Regions from separate parts of the Streptomyces sp. V3I7 genome, predicted to be linked through region 4. Evidence: riboswitches for the same ligand, from Rfam matches in the RefSeq annotation. Region 4 holds a riboswitch; each other region holds the start of a gene.

Region 1 (5,609 bases), 2.4 Mb from region 4:
CACCCGGTCCACGTCCCGGTCCGTCGGACCGCGCCCGCTGGCCACCAGGCAGACCCGCTTGGCGCCCCCGGCCAGGCCCGCCGCCGCGGCCTGGGAGGCCTCGTCCGGCTTGAGCCAGGTGTACTTGAGGATCCCGGCCTTCGAGCCGAGGCGCTGCGAGCAGTAGGAGCAGTCCTCCGGGCACAGGCCGGACTTCAGGTTGACCAGGTAGTTCAGTTTCACGCGCCGGCCGAACCAGTACCGGCGCACCTTGCCGGCCGCGGCCACCACATCGAGCAGGTCGTCGTCGGAGGTGGCCAGCACGGCGAGTGCCTCGTCACGGGTCGGCAGCTCGCGCCGAAGCCCCTTGTCCAGCAGCGTGTTCAGGAGGTCCATGAGGCCCGATCCTGTCCTAAGGAACCTGCCCCGGCCAAGGATCGTTCGCACAACGAAGCCCGTTCGGAGTGTGTGGGTATTGCCACATCACGGACACCCGGTCGTCCGGCTAGTGTCGGTTCACTGACCTCGTACTCCCCCGGAGGAGCCATGGCGTTCGGCTGGATCGACGGCCAGGCGGAGGCGCGCCGGAGGGCCGGTCTCGTACGGACCCTGCGGCCCCGCCCCGCCGACTCGCCGCTGCTCGACCTGGCGAGCAACGACTACCTGGGCCTGGCCCGCCATCCCGAGGTCATCGAGGGCGCCACGGCGGCCGCACGCACGTGGGGCGGCGGCTCCACCGGCTCCCGGCTGGTCACCGGCACCACCGAGCTGCACACCGAACTCGAGCGTGAACTCGCCGACTTCTGCGGCTTCGAGGCCGCCCTGGTCTTCTCCTCCGGCTATGCCGCCAACCTCGCCGCGGTCACCGCGCTGGGCCCGCACGGCTCCCTCCTGGTCTCCGACGCGGGCAACCACGCCTCCCTGATCGACGGCTGCCGGCTGGCCCGGGGCGCCACCCAGGTCGTGGCGCACGCCGACCCGGACGCCGTACGCAAGGCGCTGGACACGCACGACGGGCCCGCGGTCGTCGTCTCCGACACGGTGTTCTCCGTCGACGGCGACGCCGCGCCGCTCGCCGCTCTCGTCGCCGCCTGCCGGGAGCACGGCGCGGGACTGCTCGTCGACGACGCGCACGGGCTCGGGGTGCTGGGCGACGGCGGCCGCGGAGCCGCACGGGCCGCCGCTCTCGCGGGCGCCGACGACGTCGTCGTCACGGCCACGCTGTCCAAGTCGCTGGGCAGCCAGGGCGGCGTGGTGCTCGGCCCGGCCCGGGTGATCGGCCATCTGGTCAACGCCGCCCGGACGTTCATCTTCGACACGGGGCTCGCCCCGGCCGCGGCGGGCGCGGCCCTGGCGGCCGTCAGACTGCTGCGTCGCGAGCCCGAGCGGGCGGCACGCGCGCGCGAGGTCGCCGCCGAGCTGCACGCGCGCCTGACCGCCGCGGGTCTGGAAGCGGTACGTCCGGACGCCGCGGTGGTCTCGGTGCGCGCGCCGTCCCCCGAGGGGGCCGTCCGCTGGGCCGCGGACTGCCGTACGGCGGGTCTGGCCGTGGGCTGTTTCCGTCCTCCTTCCGTGCCCGACGGCATCTCACGGCTGAGGCTGACCGCCCGTGCGGACCTGTCCCGGGCCGAGATCGAGCGCGCGGTGCGGCTGATCGTCGAGGCGCGGTCATGAGTCGGCGTGACACGACCGTGCGTCGCGGTCCGGGGAGCTGATCGGCGGGAGCTGATCGGCGGGGGCGGACGGGATCGGGGCGTACGAGGCTCAGCGCAGCCCGGCGAGGAAGGCCGCCCAGCTCCCGGGGGAGAAGAGCAGCGCCGGCCCGGCCGGGTCCTTGGAGTCGCGTACGGCGAGCAGTCCGGCCGGGGGACCGGAGCGCGGCCGGGCCGTCTCCACGCAGTTGTTGGCTCCCGTGCTGTAGCTGCTGCGCAGCCATCGCACGCCGTACAGATCGGTACTGGAGGGGACGATCCGAGGCAGTGCTGACATGGTGCCTCCTTATGCGCGGTCACCCTGTCCCGGCGAGGTAATCCAACGAGTCCTCGGGTGAAAGCGCGTGTATCCGAAGGGAGTCGAAGGCCTCCGAGTAGGCCTGGAGGTCTTCTTTCCGTTCGAGATGGAGGCTACTCGTCAAGTGGTCGAGAACGACCACATCCAGATCAGAAGTGCTCGGAAATGAGAAGATAACGAAAGGACCGGTGATGCCGATATGTGCTCCCGCAGCGAACGGCAGTACCTGGAGCGTGACTTGGGGCAACCGGGCCGCCTCGACCAGCCGCCGCCGCTGCCGCGCCATCACCTCCGGCCCGCCGACCTCCCGCCGCAGCACCGCCTCGTCCAGGACGGCGGTCAGCTGAAGGGGCCGCGGTGAGCGCAGGACGTCCTGCCGGGCGAGGCGCACCTCCACCAGGGCGTCCAGCCGCTCGTCGTCGGGTTCGTCGTCCGTCCGGCCCACTGCGGCCCTGGTCACCGCACGGGCGTACTCGGACGTCTGGAGCAGCCCGGGGATCACCGAGGTCTCCAGTGTGCGCATCCCGCTCGCCTGCGACTCCAGGCTGATGAAGTCCCGGTAGGCGGGCGGCAGGACGCCCCGGTACGCGTGCCACCAGTGGTCGCGGCCGCCGCCGCTCTCGGAATACGCCAACGCGAGTAAGAACTCGCGCAGTTGGCCGTCGGTCACTCCGTAGATGTCCAGGAGTGACCGCACGTCCGCCGGTTTCACGCCGCTCGCGCCCGTCTCGATACGGCTCACCTTCGACTGGTGCCAGCCCACCAGCCGGGCCGCCTCGCCGCTCGTGAGACAGGCGCCGGCACGCAGGGCACGCAATTCGGCACCCAGTTTCCGCCGGCGCACCGCGGGACCGTGCTGCATGGGCTCCTCCCTACCTCTTCCGAGGCGCCCGAATACGCTCCGCCGTCGCAGAGTTCACCGCATTGGGCGACAGATATATGCATATCTTGGTGGATCGCCCCTCTGACCGACGTGGCAGTGGCAGTCTGGCGACGAGCACCAGTCCGGGACCGTACTCGAACCATCCGCTCCTTGGCGGGCCGCGGTTCCGTGGGAAAGGGACGGCGTCGCCATGGCAGACCATCTGGAAGCATCCCTCACGCTGCCGAGCGATCCCGCCTCGGTCTCCGCCGCCCGCACCTATGTCGTGGGCACGCTCGCGGAGTGGGGGCTGGCGTCGGACACGGACGTCGTCGACACCGTCCGGCTGATCGTCTCCGAACTGGCCACCAACGCCGTACAGCACACCCTCGGGCAGTCACCCACCTTCACGGTGGACGTCGCCCTCGATCGTGACGAACGGCTGCGCATCGGTGTGACGGACAGCCACCCGCGCCTGCCGAAGAGACTTCCCGCCGCCGTCCAGCAGGACAACGGGCGCGGGATGGTCATCATCCGCTGCCTTACCGCCGAGTGCGGCGGCAGGATGCGCATCCGGCCCACCCGCGAGGGCGGCAAGACCGTCTCCATCGAGCTGCCGTGGGTGGTGACGGCGCCCCGGGAAGGCGCCGCCGCCGACAGAAAAGGCCGGGTCAGCTGACCCGGCCGTACCAGACGTTCCTCGTCCAGATCTTCTGGAGTCTGACCACGTCCCCGGTCTTCGGAGCGTGCCAGATCCGGCCCTTACCGGCGTAGATGCCGACGTGGTAGACGCTGGACCCGGAATGGAAGAAGACCAGGTCCCCGGCCTTGCGGTGGCCGGCCGAGACGTGGCGTGTGCGGTTGTACTGCTGGGCGGCCGTACGCGGCAGGCGCTTGCCCGCCTTCTTGAACGAGTACAGCGTCAGCCCGGAGCAGTCGAAGCGGCGAGGTCCGGTGGCACCCCACAAGTACGGGGCACCCCTCTTGGACGCGGCGATCTGGAGTGCCTTGTGTGCCGTCGTGGCGGCAGCGGCTTCGGCGGTGAGGCCCGGCACGACGATGGAGCCGCTCACCGCGGCGATGGTGAGCGCCGAGGCGGTACCCGCCCGGAACACAAGCGACGGGACACGATTGAGCGCGGTCATACGCAACCCTTCGTCAGCCGCCTGTGAAGGATGACCTGTCGGATTCGGGCTGGCGAAGTTGCCCGGTCGCGTTCCCGCGACTTCACCCCAAGGACCGCTCACCGCGGACGGACGTCCGCTGCGGCGACCCGTCTTGCCTGGGTCCTCCACTCCTGCCGATCCACTTCCGTCGACCGGTCGTCCGGGCGGCGGCAGGACTCGGCGTCCGCCCGGACCGCCCCGCCGCGGTGGCGGGGGCTTGTCGTCAGACACGGATCTTCACTCACGGAAGTCCGAAAATCCGAGTGGAACCGGGCATTTGTGGAGTTGCTCACTGGGCGCCCGTTCGGGTGGACACTGCCCCGTACGGGTCTCCGGGTCCGGGGGTGACGCACCCCCGGACCAGCGCGGAAGCACTTCGGCGCCCCCTTCGCGCGCGCACGCCGTGCAACCCGCACGGTGCCAAAAAAGGATGGTCGTCTACTCCGAACAGGGGTACGTCATTTGGTCCGTTTCGTCATAGTCGTGTCGCGTCGATTCCGGCCGTGCCGAGCGGGGCGGTGTCAGTGCGTGCGGTCGGGCGGCGGCGGCACGCTCACCCGGGCCGTTCGGCGCTCGCCGTCCAGGACGCGCAGCGCCCGCGCCAAGGTGGCGTTGTGCAGCTCGGTCTCGCCGCGACGGTGCATCAGCGCGAGCGCGTCCCGCAGCGCGACGGCCGTGCGGACCAGGGCCTGCGCGGCCCGCAGTCCGCCGTACGTCCCCGTGTTGCCGGCCGGGTTGATCCGGCCCAGCAGATCGACCGCCTCCAGGTAACGGTCGATCAACTCGCCCTCGGCGCGGGTCAGCGCGGGCAGGGGCGGCAGTTCCGGCGGCAGCATCGGCCCCTCACTCCGCGTCCGGCGCCGTGCGCGACGCCTTGCGGCTGGGGACGACGCCGTCCACCAGCCCGTACTCCAGCGCGCCCCGGGCGTCGAGGATGAGGTCCCGCTCCAGGTCATGGCTGACCTGATCCGGGGACCGCCCCGTATGGCGTACGAGCAGCTCCTCCAGCAGGGCGCGGATCCGGGTCAACTCCGCGGCCTGGATGGCGAGATCGCTCGGCTGGCCGTGCACCGGATCCGGCAGCGACGGCTGCTCGATCACGATCCGCGCGCCCGGCAGGACGTACCGTTTGCCCGGGGTGCCGGCCGCGAGCAGCACCGCCGCGGACGCGCCGGCCTGCCCCAGGCAGATGGTCTCCACGTCGCAGGTGACGTACCGCAGCGTGTCGTAGATCGCCGTCATCGCGCTGAACGAGCCGCCGGGGGAGTTGATGTACAGCGAGATGTCCTGGTCCGGCGACCGGTGCTCCAGGTGCATGAACTGCGCTGTCACGTCGTTCGCCGAGGTGTCGTCGACCGGCGTGCCGAGGAAGACGATCCGCTCCTCCAGCAGCTTGGCGTACGGATCGAGCGTGCGTTGGCCGGCGCTCGTGCGCTCGGTGAACTCGGGCAGGACATATCGGGCGGACGATCGGATCACGGCATACCTCCTGGCGGCGGGCGCCGCCTCCGGCAGAGTTCTCTGCGCTCCTGTAAAAAACGTACAGGACGTACAGGCGTGGGGAAAGGGAGGCGCCTGCGTCCGGCGGTCGC
Region 2 (5,609 bases), 880 kb from region 4:
TGTGCGCGAGCCAGGCGGTCGCCTCGGCCCCGGCCAGCGTGGCGCACAGCAGGGCGACGCCCTCCGTGGCCACGCACGGCAGGAACACCTCCCCGGACGTGGGCCGGTCCTCCGCCCGCTGTCGTACGACCCGCTGCCGTACGACGAGAATCAGCAGCACCGCCCAGAGCGCGGCTGCCAGAGCGAGCAGCGCCTCGGCGAGGGCATGCCAGGAGAGCGCCGAGAAACGGGTCCCGAGAACCGTGGTGGCGGTCGCGGAGGTGAGTGCGTCTGCCGTACGCGCGCCGGTCGCCCAGCGCCCCCGCTCGCGCGCCGGCCCCACGGCCAGGTCCATGGCCAGGCCCGCGGCGAGCACCAGCCAGGCGATACAGGCCACCACGAGGACGACCTCGGACAGGACCTCGTGGCCCGTCAGGTGCAGCCCCACCGACACGATGCCGGTCGCCATGACGGCGGCTCCGGCCACCGGCGGATGCCGTGTCCACCAGGGGCGGGGGAGGGGAGTGCCGGGCATGGACCGATGCTAAGGACGAAAACCCGCTCAGACCGGGCGCACCACGCTGTGGATGATCGACGAGCCGGCGTAGTAGATCGACTCCTCGCGGACGTACGCGCCGGGCTTCGGGGCGTGGATCATCATGCCGTCGCCGATGTAGAGGCCGACGTGGCTGATGTCGTCGTAGAAGAAGATCAGGTCGCCGGGCTGGGCGTCGGCCAGGGAGACCGTGGTTCCGACGTTGACCTGGTCCCAGGTGGTGCGCGGCAGGGAGACGCCCGCGGCCTTCCAGGCGGCCTGGGTCAGGCCCGAGCAGTCGTAGGAGCCGGGGCCGGTCGCGCCCCAGACGTAGGGCTTGCCGATCTGGGCGCGGGCGAAGGCGAGCGCCTTGGCGGCCTGGGTGGCGTACGAGGAGGACGTGCTGGAGGAGGACGTGCCGGACGAGGAGGTGCCCGTCGTCGGGCTCGGTGACGCGGAGCTCTCCTGCTGGGCCGCCTTCTCGGCGGCGGCCTGGCGCGCGGCTTGCTCCCGGGCGAGCTCGGCCGCCTGGCGCGCGGCCTCCTCCTGCTTGCGCTTCTCGATCGCCGCGAGCCGCGCCTTCTCCTCCGCCGTCAGCTTGGACAGCAGTTCCCGCGCGGTGGACAGCTTCGTCTGGACGGTGGACTTGGCGGAGCGCAGCTCGTCCTGCGACTCGGTGAGCGACTCCAGGCTCCTGGTGGCCTCCTGCCGCTTCTTCATCGTCGCCGACTGCTCGGTGACGTAGTCGTCGACCGCGACCTTCTGACGCGAGGTCAGACGGTGCATCAGCTGGTTCTGGTCGAAGTAGTCCTGCGGGGAGTCCGCGAGCAGGAGGCTGGCGGTGCTGGGGGCGGCGGCGCCGGTCCGGTACTGCGCCGCGGCGAACGTGCCCAGCTCCTCACGGGCCTTGTTGAGTTCCTGCGTGCGCTTCGCCACGTCGTCGAGGAGGCCGTCGACCTGCTTGCGCTGCGCGCCGGTCCGCTCCTTCGCGGCGTTGTACTTCTCGGTCGCCGACTCCGCCTGGCGGTAGAGGTCGTCGACCTTCTTCTGCACTTCCTCGACGCTCGGCCGGTCGGCCGACGGGGCGGCCTGGGCCGACTGGGACAGCAGGGCCACGGAGGTGAGGGCGGCGGTGGCCAGAGCGGGGGTGCGTATGCCGGCGAGGCGAGTACCCGTGGGGCGCGACTTGCGGTGCGACGCCAAGAGGGGGCTCCTTCCAGGATCCGCCTACCGAGTTAGCTGTCGGGTTCGGGCGGGTGGTTCGGAAGGCTGCCCTACGGTCCCTCCGCAAGGGGAGGGGGCCGATTCACCCCAAGATCGGGTGGGTCCCCGGCTCCGGCACCACAGGGGGCCGGACTCAGCGGGGGCCGCGGGTCCCGGCGACGTTCGCCGGTGAAGGTCCTGCGGCCCGCCCGGCACGGTAGCCAACTCGTGTGGCCCGTGTGAAGGTTGGTGGGTGATATGCCCGATACATTTTCGTGACCTTGGGAGGGAAGGTCTCCGGCGGCGGTCAATTGGGGGCGGTGTGGGGTGACTTGTCCATGTGAGGGATCGGTGCGCTCGGCCGCGCTGAGGGCGAGTGCGTACCGTAATGGCATGATTCTGGAGAGTTAAGAGGGGAGGGTGGGGTAGCCCACGTCGTCCGTGACCGGGATGTTTTCCGGGCGGCGACGGATTGTCGGTGGGGCGCCCTAGACTCGGAGAGCGATGAGCAGCCTCTTTGACGACAGCTTCCTGGCGGACCTCCAGGCCCCCCGCGGCCGTGCGGAGGAACCGCCGCCGCCCGAGGACGACCACGCTCCGGAGCCGATTCCGGACGATCTGTTCGGCGGGAAGTTCGACCTGCCTCCGGACGGCGCCGGCGCCGGCCGTGACGCCTACTACCGCGACGGCGCCCCGCGCCCCGTCGTCGACCCCGCCGCGCTCCTGGAGGGGCTGAACGACAACCAGCGCGCGGCCGTTGTCCACTCCGGCTCGCCGCTGCTCATCGTGGCCGGTGCGGGCTCCGGCAAGACCCGTGTGCTCACCCACCGCATCGCCCACCTGCTCGGCGGGCGGCATGTGCACCCGGGGCAGATCCTCGCGATCACCTTCACCAACAAGGCCGCGGGCGAGATGAAGGAGCGCGTCGAGCAGCTCGTCGGCCCGCGCGCGAACGCCATGTGGGTCATGACCTTCCACAGCGCGTGCGTGCGCATCCTGCGCCGCGAGAGCAAGCGGCTCGGCTTCACGTCGTCGTTCTCGATCTACGACGCCGCCGACTCCAAGCGCCTGATGTCCCTGGTCTGCCGTGACCTGGACCTCGACCCCAAGCGCTTCCCGCCGAAGTCCTTCAGCGCCAAGATCAGCAACCTCAAGAACGAGCTGATCGACGAGGAGGACTTCGCCGCCCAGGCCACCGACGGCTTCGAGAAGACCCTCGCCCAGGCCTACGCGCTGTACCAGTCGCGGCTGCGTGAGGCGAACGCCCTCGACTTCGACGACCTGATCATGACGACGGTCAACCTGCTCCGCGCCTTCCCGGACGTCGCCGAGCACTACCGCCGCCGCTTCCGCCACGTCCTCGTCGACGAGTACCAGGACACCAACCACGCCCAGTACGCTCTGGTGCGCGAACTGGTCGGCACCGGCGAGCATGCCTCCGGGGACGCCGACGTCCCGCCGGGCGGGTCCGACCTGCCGCCCGCCGAGCTGTGCGTCGTGGGTGACGCCGACCAGTCGATCTACGCCTTCCGCGGCGCGACCATCCGCAACATCCTCCAGTTCGAGGAGGACTACCCGGACGCGACGACGATCCTGCTGGAGCAGAACTACCGCTCCACGCAGACGATCCTCTCCGCCGCCAACGCGGTCATCGAGCGCAACGAGTCCCGCCGCCCCAAGAACCTGTGGACCAACGCGGGTACGGGTGCGGCGATCACCGGCTACGTCGCCGACACCGAGCACGACGAGGCCCAGTTCGTCGCCGAGGAGATAGACCGCCTCACGGACGCGGGCGAGGCGAAGGCCGGCGACGTCGCCGTCTTCTACCGCACCAACGCCCAGTCCCGTGTCTTCGAAGAGATCTTCATCCGCGTCGGCCTGCCCTATAAGGTCGTCGGCGGTGTCCGCTTCTACGAGCGCAAGGAGGTCCGGGACGTCCTGTCGTACCTGCGGGTCCTGGCCAACCCCGAGGACTCCGTCCCGCTGCGCCGCATCCTCAACGTCCCCAAGCGTGGCATCGGCGACCGCGCGGAGGCGATGGTCGACGCGCTCGCCCAGCGCGAGAAGATCAGCTTCGCGCAGGCGCTGCGCCGGGTCGACGAGGCGTACGGCATGGCCGCGCGCTCGACCAACGCTGTCAAGCGCTTCAACGTGCTGATGGAGGAGCTCCGTACGGTCGTCGAGTCCGGCGCGGGACCGGCGACCGTCCTGGAGGCGGTGCTGGAGCGCACCGGCTATCTCGCCGAACTCCAGGCGTCCACCGACCCGCAGGACGAGACGCGGATCGAGAACCTCCAGGAACTCGCCGCCGTGGCGCTGGAGTTCGAGCAGGAGCACGAGGAGGGGGAGCAGCCCTCGCTGTCCGACTTCCTCGAGAAGGTCGCCCTGGTCGCCGACTCCGACCAGATCCCCGACGAGGAGGACGGCGACGGCGTCATCACGCTGATGACGCTGCACACCGCCAAGGGCCTGGAGTTCCCGGTCGTCTTCCTGACCGGCATGGAGGACGGCGTCTTCCCGCACATGCGCGCCCTCGGCCAGACCAAGGAACTGGAGGAGGAGCGGCGCCTGGCGTACGTCGGCATCACGCGCGCGCGGGAGCGGCTGTACCTCACGCGCTCGGCGATGCGCAGCGCCTGGGGCCAGCCGTCGTACAACCCGCCCTCCCGTTTCCTGGAGGAGGTGCCGGAGTCCTACCTGGAGTGGAAGCGGACGGGACCCGTCGCCAAGTCCGCCGGACCGGCGTCCGGCATCGCGGCCTCGCTGTCCTCGTCCCGCTCGCGCTCGTCGGCGGCAGGCGCCTCCGGGTTCGCCACGCGCAGGACGTCGGACAAGCCGGTGGTGGCCCTGACCGTCGGCGACCGTGTCACGCACGACCAGTTCGGGCTCGGCACCGTCGTCGCGGTGGCGGGCGTGGAGGACAAGGCCCAGGCGACGATCGACTTCGGCGACGGCAAGCCGAAGCGGCTGCTGCTGCGGTACGCGCCGGTGGAGAAGCTCTAGCCAGCGGGTTGCCCCGGCTGTTCCGGCCGGGGTTCCTGGTGTGACGGCGAGGCTAGGGCCTGTCGTTTGGATCATCCCGGCGTCGCGGGGCCTGGCACGCACATCTGCCGCGTTGTCGTCGGTTGCCAACTCCCCCACGCTCGGCTCCGCTCGCGCGGGGGGACCCCCATCGCGTTGACGCCCTCCTCCGTCTTGCAGCTGCACGCACCAGACCCCGCTCGGGTCGGTCGAGAAGTACCGCACCTCACAGCCGGCCTGATCCAAACGACAGACCCTAGTTCGGGTCGAGTCCGTGGCTGCGCAGCCACGGGAGCGGGTCGATGGCCGAGCCGCCGGCGGGGCGTACCTCGAAGTGCAGGTGCGGGCCGGTGGAGTTGCCGGAGTTGCCGGAGAACGCGATGGGATCGCCGGCCTTGACGGGCGTGCCGGAGGAGACGCGGTAGCTGGAGAGGTGGCAGTACCAGGTCTCCGTGCCGTCCTTCGCGGTCAGGACCAGCATGTTGCCGTAGGCGCTGTTCCACTTCGTGCTGACGGTGCCGTCGGTCGCGGCCATCACCGACGTGCCGTACGAGACGGGGAAGTCGATGCCCGTATGCAGCGACATCCAGTTGACGCCGGACTGGCCGTACAGGGCGCTGAGTCCGTGCTGGGCCACCGGGAGCGCGAACTTCGGGCGCAGCCGCTCCTTGCGGGCCGCCTCCTCCGCCGCCCTCTTCTGCTCGGCGACCTGCTGGGCCTTGAGGTCGATGCGCTCCTGCGTCCGGCTGGCCCGGTCGGCGAAGTCGTCGACGCCCGCGGAGATGCCCTCCAGCTGGCTGTCCAGCCTGTTGTTGGCCGCGGAGGGCTTCACCTCGTGCACGTCCGGGGCGGCGGCCGCCGTCTCCGACGT
Region 3 (5,609 bases), 420 kb from region 4:
CGACCCGGAGGCGGCCCTGAGAGCGGCGGCGCGCGCCTACCGGGACGCGATCAGGGAGGTGGAGGGGTGATATCGATCGGACGAGGCCCCGAGTCCATACGGCTCACGGCTTATGGCTCACGGCTCGATTGAGGCCCGTCACTCGGACGTGAACCGCACCGGCAGCTCCCGCAGCCCCCGCATGATGAGGCCGCCGCGCCAGCGCAGTTCGGCCGGGTCGGCGGCCAGCTCGATGTCGGGCAGCCGGCGCAGCAGCGTCTCAAGGGCGGTGCGGCCTTCGAGGCGGGCCAGGGGTGCGCCGAGGCAGTAGTGGATGCCGTGTCCGTACCCGAGGTGGGGGTTGTCGCTGCGGGAGAGGTCGAGCGTGTCCGGCTCGGTGAAGCGGGCGGGATCGCGGTCGGCGGCAGCGAGGACCACCAGGACCGGGTCGCCCGTGGCGATCCGCTGGCCGCCGAGGGTGAGGGGCTCGGTGGCGAAGCGCCAGGTGGCCAGCTCCACGGGGCCGTCGAAGCGGAGCAGTTCCTCGATCCCGGTGTCGAGCAGCGCGGACTCGCCGCGCTCGATCGACTCCTGGAGGCGGGCGCGCTGCTCGGGGTGGCGCAGCAGGGCGTACATGCCGTTGCCGATGAGGTTGATGGTCGTCTCGAAGCCGGCGAACAGCAGCACGAAGCACATCGCGGCGGCCTCGTTCTCGGTGAGGTGCTCGCCGTGGTCGGAGGCGCGGATCAGGCCCGAGATGAGGTCATCGCCTAGGTCGCCGCGCTTGCGGTGGATGAGGTCGGCGAGGTAGCCGCGGATCTTCTTCACCGACCGGGCGACACCACCGCGCGGACCGCCGCCGTGCCGGATCATCATCCCGGCCCAGTCGCGGAAGTCGTCCTGGTCCTCGCGCGGGACGCCGAGCAGGTCGCAGATGGCGTAGATGGGGAGGGGGAAGGCGAACTCGTGGATGAGGTCGGCCTCGCCCCGGGAGGCGAACCGGTCGATCAGATCGTCCGTCAACTCCTGGACGCGGGGCTCGAATTCGGCGACGCGGCGCGGAGTGAACGCCTTGGAGACGAGCCGCCGCAGCCGGGTGTGGTCCGGCGGGTCGATGTTGAGCAGATGCGTCATGAGGTTGGCACTGCGCTCGCCCGGAATGCCGGTCTTGCTCTTGCCGTGCGCGTCCTCGGCATGGTGCTCGGGGTTCTTCGACAGCCGCTTGTCCGCGAGCGCCTGGCGGGCGTCGGCGTACCGGGTCACGAGCCAGGCCTCGACCCCGCTGGGCAGCCGCGTCCGGTGGACCGGGGCGTGCTCGCGCAGCCAGGCGTAGGCCGGGTAGGGATCGCTGGCGAATTCCCAGGTGAAGAGTTCGGGGGCGGTGTTCGGGGCGTTCACAGCACGACCGTAACCGGAGCGGACGGGCGTCCGCGCGGGCATGGAGAGGGGGTGACGGAGTCCGCTGTATCCGGATATCGGCGGCCGGTGGGGGATTGTGTGGGAGGCGCTGTGATCTTCACGTGATCTCTGCGCATCGAACTTGTGACTAGTGATCGTGTGCCTATACGTTCACTCGTCAGCGCGGCACGTGCGCCTTTTTCGCCGCGCCGGTCAACGCCGTCGCACGAAAGGCTTCCGCATGATCTCCGGGAACGGTCGTCACCGTCGCCCCCGTCAGGCTCCGGCTCTCCTCGTCGCGGCCGGAGTGACCGGCTCTGCCATCGCCATCCCCCTGCTCGGCGCGGCCAGTGCCAGCGCGGCGGACGGCACGACGTGGGACAGGGTGGCCGACTGCGAGAGCGGCGGCTCCTGGAGCGCCAACACGGGCAACGGTTACTTCGGCGGCCTTCAGATGTCCCAGGAGGACTGGGACAAGTACGGCGGCGGTCAGTACGCCACGAGCCCCGACGAGGCCAGCCGTTCGCAGCAGATAGCCGTGGCCGAGAAGATCCTCGCCGACCAGGGCACGAAGCGCTGGGCGACCTGTGCCCTGCTCTACGGGCTCAGCAGCGACTCCAGCTCGGTCCACGTCGACACCGGCGTCTCCAAGGATGGTTCGTCCCAATCCGGCGATTCGTCGGATTCCTCGGACTCATCCGGCTCCTCCGGCTCGGACGGTCTGCTCGGCTCGCTGCTGTCGCCCGGCGAGACGTCCGGATCCGACTCCGGCGGCGACTCCGGCTCCCGGGGTGAGAGCTCCGCGTCCGATTCCGCGTCTCACGCCTCGCCGTCGGACTCGCACTCACCGAGGGGTGACGCGGCAGTCGGTGACGGCTCGACCGACTCCGATAATGCGGGCAAGTCCGGCAAGTCGTCGTCTTCCGGTGCGAAGAGTGAGGCGCGGACGGGCGACGGTTCGCCCTCGGTCTCCCGTGGCGCCGAAGAATCCGACAACGCGTGGCGCAGTGGCAGCACTTGGAGCCTGGTCGACACCGGGTCGGTCGGCGGCGGGCGGCACCGTGGCGTCAGCGCGGAGGAAAGCGGGACGAGTGACGCGAAGGGGGTGAATGCTCACTCCGCCGGGCGGCACGCCTACACCGTCCGCGAGGGTGACTCCCTCGCGTCCATCGCCGACTCCCTTGACGTGGACGGCGGATGGCGCGCGCTGTACGCCGGCAACAAGAAGGTCATCGGCGACGACCCGAGCCACATCGCCCCCGGTCAGACCCTGCATTTCGATTCCTGAACGGGCGAAATGGGGCGGGAGTTGACGCCCCGTTTAGGCGTTAAATGTCCCGTTTGGTGAAAGTGTGGGATGAGTCTCAGAAGCCCTGATCGTCTTTGGAATTCGGCGGATCGCGTGTCTACGGTCATGTCCGCTCGTCACCACGAGCCCCGGCTGCCGCAACGCCGAGTCCTGCCAGCGGCCGTACGGGAACAGTCGTCGCGTCAAGCGCCGTAGGCAGGAGCGGGGGACCCAAGGTAAGTGCCGGAACCGGCAGTTGATGCCGTGACCGGCTCGGGGTGAAGCCATGTCCCGTGAGGGATGTGGCCGGGCAACTCAACCGGCCCGAACCCGACAGCTCACCTCGCAGGCGTCGGTGAGGGGATCGATCCATGCTGTTTTCCAGCAAGGGCAAGCACCGCCGTCCGGCCAAGGCCATCCGCGCCCTCGCACTCGCCGGCGTCGCCGGCACCGCCGTCGCCGCTCCGCTGATGGCGGCCGGCAACGCCTCCGCCGCCACCGCCTCCGAGTGGGACGCCGTCGCCCAGTGCGAGTCCGGCGGTAACTGGTCCATCAACACTGGCAACGGCTTCTACGGCGGTCTGCAGTTCTCCGCCTCCACCTGGGCCGCGTACGGCGGCACGCAGTACGCCGCCACCGCCGACAAGGCCACCAAGTCCCAGCAGATCGAGATAGGCGAGAAGGTCCTCGCCGCCCAGGGCAAGGGCGCCTGGCCGAACTGCGGCACGGGCCTGTCGAGCACCCCGTACAACGGCGGCACCTCCGGCAGCACGAGCACCAGCACCGGAACCGGCACGAACGCGGGCACCAGCACCAGCACCCCGGACACCACCGCCCGCGCCGCCGAGCCGCAGGCCGCCACGCGCTCCACCGACCGCCCGGCCGCGAGCAAGACCGTCAGCACCCCGACCGGCAAGAAGGTCAAGAAGGGTGACGGCGAGTACAAGGTCGTCAAGGGCGACACCCTCGGCTCGATCGCCGAGAAGCACAAGGTCGAGGGCGGCTGGAAGAAGCTGTTCGAGCTGAACAAGGACATCGTCGAGGACGCCGACCTCATCTACCCGGGCCAGCAGCTGCACCTGAAGTAGCAGCCGCCCCCCAAGTCTCCCCGCCCCGTGCGCATTCCCCCATGCGTGCCGGGGCGGGGTCTGCTTTTTCCGGTGCTCCCTGCTTCCGCCTCATGCTCCCCCGCCTGCACCCGCCCCCAGCCCCTTTGTTCCGCCCGGAAACAATGTGTACTACGGTCGCCGTGTCCAGGGGGCGGTCGGTCGGCCGACCCGCACCCCCGGGCGGTTAGGCTCTAGTCGCAGGGCACGGACCGGGCCATCGAGGCCCCCGCGCCCCGCACTCCCAGCGTCACATCCCAAGAAGGAGATGCTCGTGCCGTCCATCGACGTCGTCGTAGCCCGGGAAATCCTGGACTCCCGAGGCAACCCCACGGTCGAGGTCGAGGTCGGCCTCGACGACGGCAGCACGGGTCGTGCCGCCGTTCCGTCCGGCGCCTCCACCGGCGCCTTCGAGGCCATCGAGCTCCGCGACGGTGACCCCAACCGCTACCAGGGCAAGGGCGTCGAGAAGGCCGTCCTCGCCGTGATCGAGCAGATCGGACCGGAGCTCGTCGGCTACGACGCCACCGAGCAGCGCCTGATCGACCAGGCCATGTTCGACCTGGACGCCACCGACAACAAGGGCTCGCTCGGCGCCAACGCCATCCTCGGCGTCTCCCTCGCCGTCGCCCACGCCGCCTCCGAGGCCAGCGACCTCCCCCTCTTCCGCTACCTGGGCGGCCCGAACGCGCACCTGCTGCCCGTTCCGATGATGAACATCCTGAACGGCGGCTCGCACGCCGACTCCAACGTGGACATCCAGGAGTTCATGATCGCGCCGATCGGCGCGGAGTCCTTCTCCGAGGCCCTGCGCTGGGGCGCCGAGGTCTACCACACGCTGAAGAAGGTCCTGAAGACCAAGGGCCTGTCCACCGGCCTCGGCGACGAGGGCGGCTTCGCCCCGAACCTCGGCTCCAACCGCGAGGCCCTCGACCTCATCCTCGAGGCCATCAAGCAGGCCGGGTACGTCCCCGGTGAGCAGATCGCCCTCGCGCTCGACGTCGCCGCCTCCGAGTTCTACAAGGACGGCAAGTACCTCTTCGAGGGCAAGGAGCGCTCCGCCGCCGAGATGACGGAGTACTACGAGCAGCTCGTCGCGGACTACCCGCTCGTCTCCATCGAGGACCCGCTGTTCGAGGACGACTGGGCCGGCTGGAACGTCATCACCGAGAAGCTGGGCGACAAGGTCCAGATCGTCGGCGACGACCTCTTCGTCACCAACCCCGAGCGCCTGGCCCGCGGCATCGAGGAGGGCTCCGCGAACGCCCTGCTCGTCAAGGTCAACCAGATCGGCTCGCTGACCGAGACCCTGGACGCCGTCGAGATGGCCCAGCGCAACGGCTTCAAGTGCATGATGTCCCACCGCTCCGGCGAGACCGAGGACGTCACCATCGCCGACCTGGCCGTCGCGGTGAACTGCGGCCAGATCAAGACCGGCGCCCCGGCCCGCTCGGACCGCGTCGCCAAGTACAACCAGCTGCTGCGCATCGAGGAGATCCTCGACGACGCCGCGGTGTACGCCGGCCGCAGCGCCTTCCCGCGCTTCAAGGGCTGAGCCTTCCCGCACGTCCGCTTTGCGGACCATCGGGCACAGCAAGGGCTGACCCCTTCCGGCTGAGCCGTTAGGCAAGGCTTCGCCAGTCGTACGTACGTCCCCGTACCGGTCCCGTACCGTGTGCGGGGACGTACGCGCGTGAAACGGGAGGCGGGGAACATGGCTGTGAAGGACCGGGACCGGTTCTCCACCGCGACCAGGCTGCGGCTGCTCGGCGAGCAGACGGCGGCCCGTGTCTACCGCTCCCAGACCAAGCGCCAGGCCCGCCGCTCCCGGCTCACCG
Region 4 (5,609 bases):
CCACACCGCGCCGCACACGGCGGCGCCGAGCGTCCGGCACACGCAGTCGGGCCCCGTTGCCTCCCACCCGGCCGCCTCGACCGCGGCCCCGGTCTCGGACACGCAGACCAGCACCCCGAGCACGGGCGACGCCACGTCGCAGGTCCCGAGCGGGACCACCACGCAGCAGCCGTCCGCGCCCGCGACCTCCGGCACCGGCGGTACGGACGCGAGCAGCGCCCAGACGAATCCCTCCCTGATATCGACCTCGCCGTCGAACATCTGCGTGCTGGGTCTGGTCTGCGTCTGACCTGACGCCCCAGCGCACCGCGCGCACTGCTTAATCGGCCCCGGGCCATCGCCTCTCCTACGGCGGTGGCCCGGTTCGTGTTCCGTCTGGCGTCCCTGGCCGGCGGCCGAGAGCGTCGGCTCTCCCGGTAGGTCTGCTCGGCGCAGCCATCCGTGCCCGCGGCCTCCGGCACCGGTGGTACGGACGCGGGCGGGCGCCCAGGCGAATTCCGCCCTGGCGTCCCAGCGCACCGCGTACGGGTCTGTCGGCCTCGGGCCACCGCCTGTCCCACGGCGGTGGCCCCGGTTCGCGTCCCGTCCGGTGGCCCTGGCCAGCGGCCGAAGGCGTCGGCTCTCCCGGTAGGTTTGATGCGCCTCGCACCACCCGCCCTTCTCCTCGCCCGGAGGACGCCGATGCCCTTCCCGTACGTCCTCCTCTCCGCCGCCGTCTCCCTCGACGGTTACCTGGACGACACCGGTCCCGAGCGGCTGTTGCTCTCCAGTCCGGCCGACTTCGACCGGGTCGACGAGGTGCGGGCGTCCGTCGATGCGATCCTGGTCGGCGCCGGCACCATCCGCGCCGACAACCCTCGGCTCCTGGTCAACGCGCCCGCGCGCCGGGCGGCCCGGGTCGCCGCCGGGAAGACGGAGTACCCGCTCAAGGTCACCGTCAGCGGCTCCGGCGACCTCGATCCGGGCGCGAAGTTCTGGCACACCGGCGGCGAGAAGCTCCTCTGCACGACCGAGCGCGGCGCGGAGCGGGCCCGGGGGCTGGGCATCGCGGCCGACATCGTCGCGCTGGGCCCCGACCTCGACTGGCGGGCCCTGCTCACGCACCTGTACGAGGTGCGCAGGGTCCGGCGTCTGATGGTCGAGGGCGGCGGGGCCGTCCACACGCAGCTGCTCCGCCAGGGCCTCGCCGACGAGCTCCAGCTGGTCCTCGCCCCGCTGCTCGTGGGCGACCCGAAGGCGCCCCGGCTGTTCGGGCCGGGCGACTACCAGGCCGGACGCCTGCGCCTCCTGGAGTCGCGGCGCATCGAGGACATCGTCCTGATGCGCTACGAGCCGACCGCCCCCGGCGCCGGACAGACGGTCATCGCCGCCGACCGGCACTGGATGCGGATCGCCTGCGAGCTCGCGGCGCTGTGCCCGCCCTCGCGCACGGCGTTCAGCGTGGGCGCGGTCGTGGTCGCGGCCGACGGGACGGAGCTGGCCCGCGGGTACTCCCGGGAAGGGGACGACCCGGTGGTCCACGCCGAGGAGGCCGCCCTCGCGAAGATCGAGCCCGGTGATCCGCTGCTCGCCGGCGCCACGGTGTACAGCAGCCTCGAACCCTGCGCCCGCCGCGCCTCACGCCCCGCTCCCTGCGCCCGGCTGATCCTTGAGTCCGGGGTACGCCGGGTGGTGACGGCCTGGCGCGAGCCGGACACGTTCGTCCCGGGCGCCGACGGGAGCGGGCTGCTCGCGGCCGGGGGCGCCGACGTCGTCGTCCTGCCCGAGTACGAGGCCCCGGCCAAGGAGCCGAACGGCCACCTGCTGGGCTGATCGCGGCCCGCTTCACGGGCCGATCGCGGCCGGCTTCCCGGGCTGGTCGGGGCCCGCGCGGAACGCGTGTGCATTCGGTCCCGCGGATGACGTACACTGGTTTCAACGACGCGGGGTGGAGCAGCTCGGTAGCTCGCTGGGCTCATAACCCAGAGGTCGCAGGTTCAAATCCTGTCCCCGCTACTGAAGACTCAGGGCCGGAATCCAGATCATGGATTCCGGCCCTGAGTGTTTTCCTGGGCCGCCGACTGCAACCCCACCCCCGTACGGGCTCCATCACTGAATGTGAGTGATCCGGAGCCCTCCGCGTAACAACTGACATACCGTCAGACGGCAAAGGTTTGCCCGGGCTTCGCTGAGGGGTGGTCAAGTCGCCCGGGTTTCGCCGGTGATGGCTCGTAAGTCCACCCCTGCAAACCTTGACGATCAAGAGGAACGGCTTGGAATCTCCCCCGCGGGTCTATTAACGTTCGATAACGCAGCGCGGTCGTCCCAGCCGTCACAAGAGGCGGCTCCGTGCGCACGCGCCGAATCCCGCGAGGGAACCGGGGAACCACCACCTTGGGGTGAATCACGCGGATATCGCCGTGGAAACACGGCAGGTATACGCGCGTAGGAGACCTTCCTGCTCCGAACCCGTCAGCTAACCCGGTAGGCGACGGAAGGAAAGGAGCACGCCCGCGTGGCGTCCAACCGGCCCGCCCCAGCAGCCCCCTTCGTGCCGAGTCAGCGTGGCACCGAGGCGTTCGGCTACGGCAGTTACTCCACCGACGAGGGCCCCTGGGAGGAGTGGAACCCGACCGAGGACTCCACTCGTCCGGTACGCGGCCGGCACCGCGTCGCCAAGCAGCGCGGCGGCGGGCTCGCCCGCAGCTCCACCGTTCTGGGCGTCGGCGTCATGGCCGCCGTCGGCGCGGGCGGCATGGCCAGCGCGCACGCCGGCAAGCCGCCGGTCTCGATCTCCATGCCCGACCTGCCCGTGTCCCACCTGCCGGCCGTCGGCTCCCTGCTGGAGGACGAGCCCTCCGCTCCCCAGGGTTCCGCGACCGCGCTCAGCTCCGTGGGCATGACCGGGACCGACAACGCGGAAGATGCCGGCGACGCCGGTGAGGCGCTGCGCAACCGGATCATGGCCCAGGCCGAGCAGCAGCAGGGCCAGGCGGAAAGCAAGGCCGCCGCCGCTGCCGTGGCCGCCGCCGACAAGCAGGTCGCCGACGCCGCCGCTCAGGCGGAGCAGGCCGCCGCGAGCAAGGCGGCCGCGGCCAAGGAGCAGGCGGAGGCCCAGGCCAAGAAGGCGGCCGAGGCGGCCCGGCTGGCCGAGCTCGCCAAGCAGTACGCGCTGCCGACCTCCTCGTACACGCTCACCAGCCTCTTCGGGCAGGCCGGCTCCATGTGGTCCTCCGGCTACCACACCGGTCTCGACTTCGCCGCTCCCACGGGCACGCTGATCAAGGCCATCCACAGCGGCACCATCACCCAGGCGGGCTGGGCCGGCTCCTACGGCTACCGCACGGTCCTCACCCTGGACGACGGCACCGAGCTGTGGTTCTGCCACCAGTCGTCGATCAACGTCAGCGTCGGCCAGAAGGTCTCCACCGGCGACGTCATCGGCCGCGTCGGCGCCACCGGCAACGTCACCGGCCCGCACCTCCACCTGGAGGTCCACCCGGACGGCCAGCCCATCGGCATCGACCCGATGGCATGGCTGCGCGGCAAGGGCGTCAACCCCTGACCGCTCCTTTCGCACGCTCCCCCGGTCACCGGCGGTCCTGACGGCAACCCCCCGACGTCAGGGCTGCCGGTCCGGCGTTTCCCGGGACTTTCCCGGGGCAGGAGGTGCGCGGCTACGACCGGTACGGGTTGTGGTGGACGAACGGTCCGGGATACCTCCCCGGACCCGACGGGTATCCGTACGCGCCCGGCGCCCCGTACGCCGTACCGCCCTGCTGCACTCCGTATGCCGTACCGCCCTGCTGTATCCCGTGCCCCGGCCATTGCGGGGGCACGCGTACGGGGGACGAGATCCGGGCCGCGTATTCCAGGGCCGGGCGCGCGACCTGCCGCCGGTTCCACAGCTCGGTCAGCAACTGCCGCTCGCGCAGGACGAAGTCGGGCCCCGCCCGGCCGAGCCGGCCGCGGTGGCGGAGGAACGCCAGGGACGTCGCGTACGCCTCGTACTGCGCCACGGCCCGCGCCCCCGGCTTGCCCAGGTAGCGGCGGGCGTAGTCGCGGGCCGCGCGGCGCGCGCCCATCGAACCCAGCGCGAACGGCTCGGCCGGGCTCATCCAGCCCGCCATGACATAGGCCGGGAGCTCGTCGCGGACGGTGCGCAGCTCGCGCTGGCGGGTCCAGATCACCAGCCAGGTCAGCACACCGAACGCGGGGACCATGAAGGCGGCGTACACGGCGAGGAAGCCGAGCGCCCCGAAGGAGGCCGAGCCGTTCCACAGCGCGTGCATGCTCATCGCGAGCAGCAGCCCGCACAGCGGGAGCAGGACGCGGCGCGTGCGCTGCCGGGCGGCGGCCTGCGCGGCGATGCCGAAGCCGATGCCGGTGAGCACGGTGAAGAAGGGGTGCGCGAACGGGGACATGACGACGCGCACGAAGAAGGTGGCGGCGGTGACCGAGACGATCCCGCTGTGGCCGGCGAGCTGGTCGGTGCCGAAGGCGGTGCCGAGATAGAGGATGTTCTCGGTGAAGGCGAAGCCGGTGGCGGTGAAGCCCGCTATCACCACCCCGTCGACGATTCCCGTGAAGTCCCGTCTGCGGAAGACGAACACGAGGACGACGGCCGCGGCCTTGGCGGACTCCTCGACGATCGGCGCTACGACGGTGGCGCCGACGGTGTGGGCGCCCGAGGGATCGGCGGTCGCCGTGGCTATCCAGTGGGTGGCGAAGGTGTTGGCGATGATCGCGACCAGAGCCGCCGCGCAGGCTCCCCAGGCGAAGGCGAAGATCAGGTTCCGCCAGGGGCCGGGATCGACCCGGTCCAGCCAGCGGAAGGCGGCCATGAGCAGCGGCACCGGCAGCACCGCGAGCCCCAGCCCGACCAGGAACCCCTCCGTACCGGTCTGCTCCCGCACCAGCGCGAGGATGACCAGCCCGGACAGCGCGAGCAGGGTGATCAGCGCCGCCCACCGCACCCGCCGGCGCTGCCACCAGTGCGCGTGCCGCCGCGCCCCGTGGTCGCTGGGACCGTCGGGACCGGTGGGCGGCGTCGGGCAGGGCGGGAGGGTGGCCACGGCATCGACTCTAGTGATCGACTCTGACAACGGGGGAACAAATGGACGACCGACGACCGACGACCGACGACCGACGACCGACGACCGACGACCGACGACCGGCCCGGCCGTCCGGGACGGGAACGGTCCGCGGTCCCCGGCGCCGCCCCGGTCAGCGACTCCTCAGCGACTCCTCAGCGCTCCACGCGACGGAACAGCAGATCGTTCACCACATGTCCCTTGTCCAGTCCTTGCCCCTCGAAACGGGTCAGCGGCCGGTGTGCGGGCCGGGGTGCGAAACCGCCCCCGGGCACGGTGTTCTCGAAGTCCGGGTGCGCGCCGAGCACCTCGAGCATCTGCTCGGCGTACGGCTCCCAGTCGGTCGCGCAGTGCACGATCGCGCCCGGCCGGAGGCGGGTGGCGGCCAGGCCGAGGAACTCCGGCTGGATCAGCCGCCGCTTGTGGTGGCGCTTCTTGGGCCAGGGGTCGGGGAAGTAGACGCGCAGCCCGTCGAGGGCGTCGGGGCGCAGCATCTCGCGGAGCAGGATGATCGCGTCGCCGTTGCCGACGCGGACG

Evidence for each region. Region 4 has a riboswitch for cyclic di-AMP ahead of QFZ74_RS14865 (M23 family metallopeptidase). Riboswitches for the same ligand answer to the same signal wherever they lie in the genome.
Region 1: it holds a riboswitch for cyclic di-AMP, as region 4 does, so the genes downstream of both, QFZ74_RS03960 (C40 family peptidase) here and QFZ74_RS14865 (M23 family metallopeptidase) in region 4, are expected to answer to the same signal.
Region 2: it holds a riboswitch for cyclic di-AMP, as region 4 does, so the genes downstream of both, QFZ74_RS19155 (NlpC/P60 family protein) here and QFZ74_RS14865 (M23 family metallopeptidase) in region 4, are expected to answer to the same signal.
Region 3: it holds a riboswitch for cyclic di-AMP, as region 4 does, so the genes downstream of both, QFZ74_RS12860 (transglycosylase family protein) here and QFZ74_RS14865 (M23 family metallopeptidase) in region 4, are expected to answer to the same signal.

The regions. Positions count from the first base shown of each region.
Region 1 covers NZ_JAUSZK010000001.1:820,142-825,750, reverse strand. Annotated here, with positions in the region: gene bioB (biotin synthase BioB) at 1-375, opposite strand, end outside; gene QFZ74_RS03980 (8-amino-7-oxononanoate synthase) at 526-1,653, shown strand; gene QFZ74_RS03975 (DUF397 domain-containing protein) at 1,744-1,968, opposite strand; gene QFZ74_RS03970 (helix-turn-helix transcriptional regulator) at 1,988-2,851, opposite strand; gene QFZ74_RS03965 (ATP-binding protein) at 3,063-3,530, shown strand; gene QFZ74_RS03960 (C40 family peptidase) at 3,523-3,996, opposite strand; cyclic di-AMP (ydaO/yuaA leader) riboswitch at 4,000-4,210, opposite strand; gene QFZ74_RS03955 (hypothetical protein) at 4,539-4,853, opposite strand; gene QFZ74_RS03950 (ATP-dependent Clp protease proteolytic subunit) at 4,861-5,496, opposite strand.
Region 2 covers NZ_JAUSZK010000001.1:4,081,281-4,086,889, forward strand. Annotated here, with positions in the region: gene QFZ74_RS19150 (hypothetical protein) at 1-514, opposite strand, end outside; gene QFZ74_RS19155 (NlpC/P60 family protein) at 542-1,717, opposite strand; cyclic di-AMP (ydaO/yuaA leader) riboswitch at 1,723-1,887, opposite strand; gene pcrA (DNA helicase PcrA) at 2,222-4,720, shown strand; gene QFZ74_RS19165 (peptidoglycan DD-metalloendopeptidase family protein) at 4,995-5,609, opposite strand, start outside.
Region 3 covers NZ_JAUSZK010000001.1:2,783,930-2,789,538, reverse strand. Annotated here, with positions in the region: gene QFZ74_RS12875 (nucleoside triphosphate pyrophosphohydrolase) at 1-70, shown strand, start outside; gene QFZ74_RS12870 (cytochrome P450) at 139-1,419, opposite strand; gene QFZ74_RS12865 (transglycosylase family protein) at 1,619-2,665, shown strand; cyclic di-AMP (ydaO/yuaA leader) riboswitch at 2,864-3,032, shown strand; gene QFZ74_RS12860 (transglycosylase family protein) at 3,037-3,753, shown strand; gene eno (phosphopyruvate hydratase) at 4,040-5,326, shown strand; gene QFZ74_RS12850 (septum formation initiator family protein) at 5,486-5,609, shown strand, end outside.
Region 4 covers NZ_JAUSZK010000001.1:3,205,305-3,210,913, reverse strand. Annotated here, with positions in the region: gene QFZ74_RS14880 (hypothetical protein) at 1-289, shown strand, start outside; gene QFZ74_RS14875 (dihydrofolate reductase family protein) at 682-1,812, shown strand; tRNA gene QFZ74_RS14870 (tRNA-Met) at 1,922-1,995, shown strand; cyclic di-AMP (ydaO/yuaA leader) riboswitch at 2,328-2,487, shown strand; gene QFZ74_RS14865 (M23 family metallopeptidase) at 2,495-3,544, shown strand; gene QFZ74_RS14860 (PrsW family intramembrane metalloprotease) at 3,657-5,054, opposite strand; gene trmB (tRNA (guanosine(46)-N7)-methyltransferase TrmB) at 5,228-5,609, opposite strand, start outside.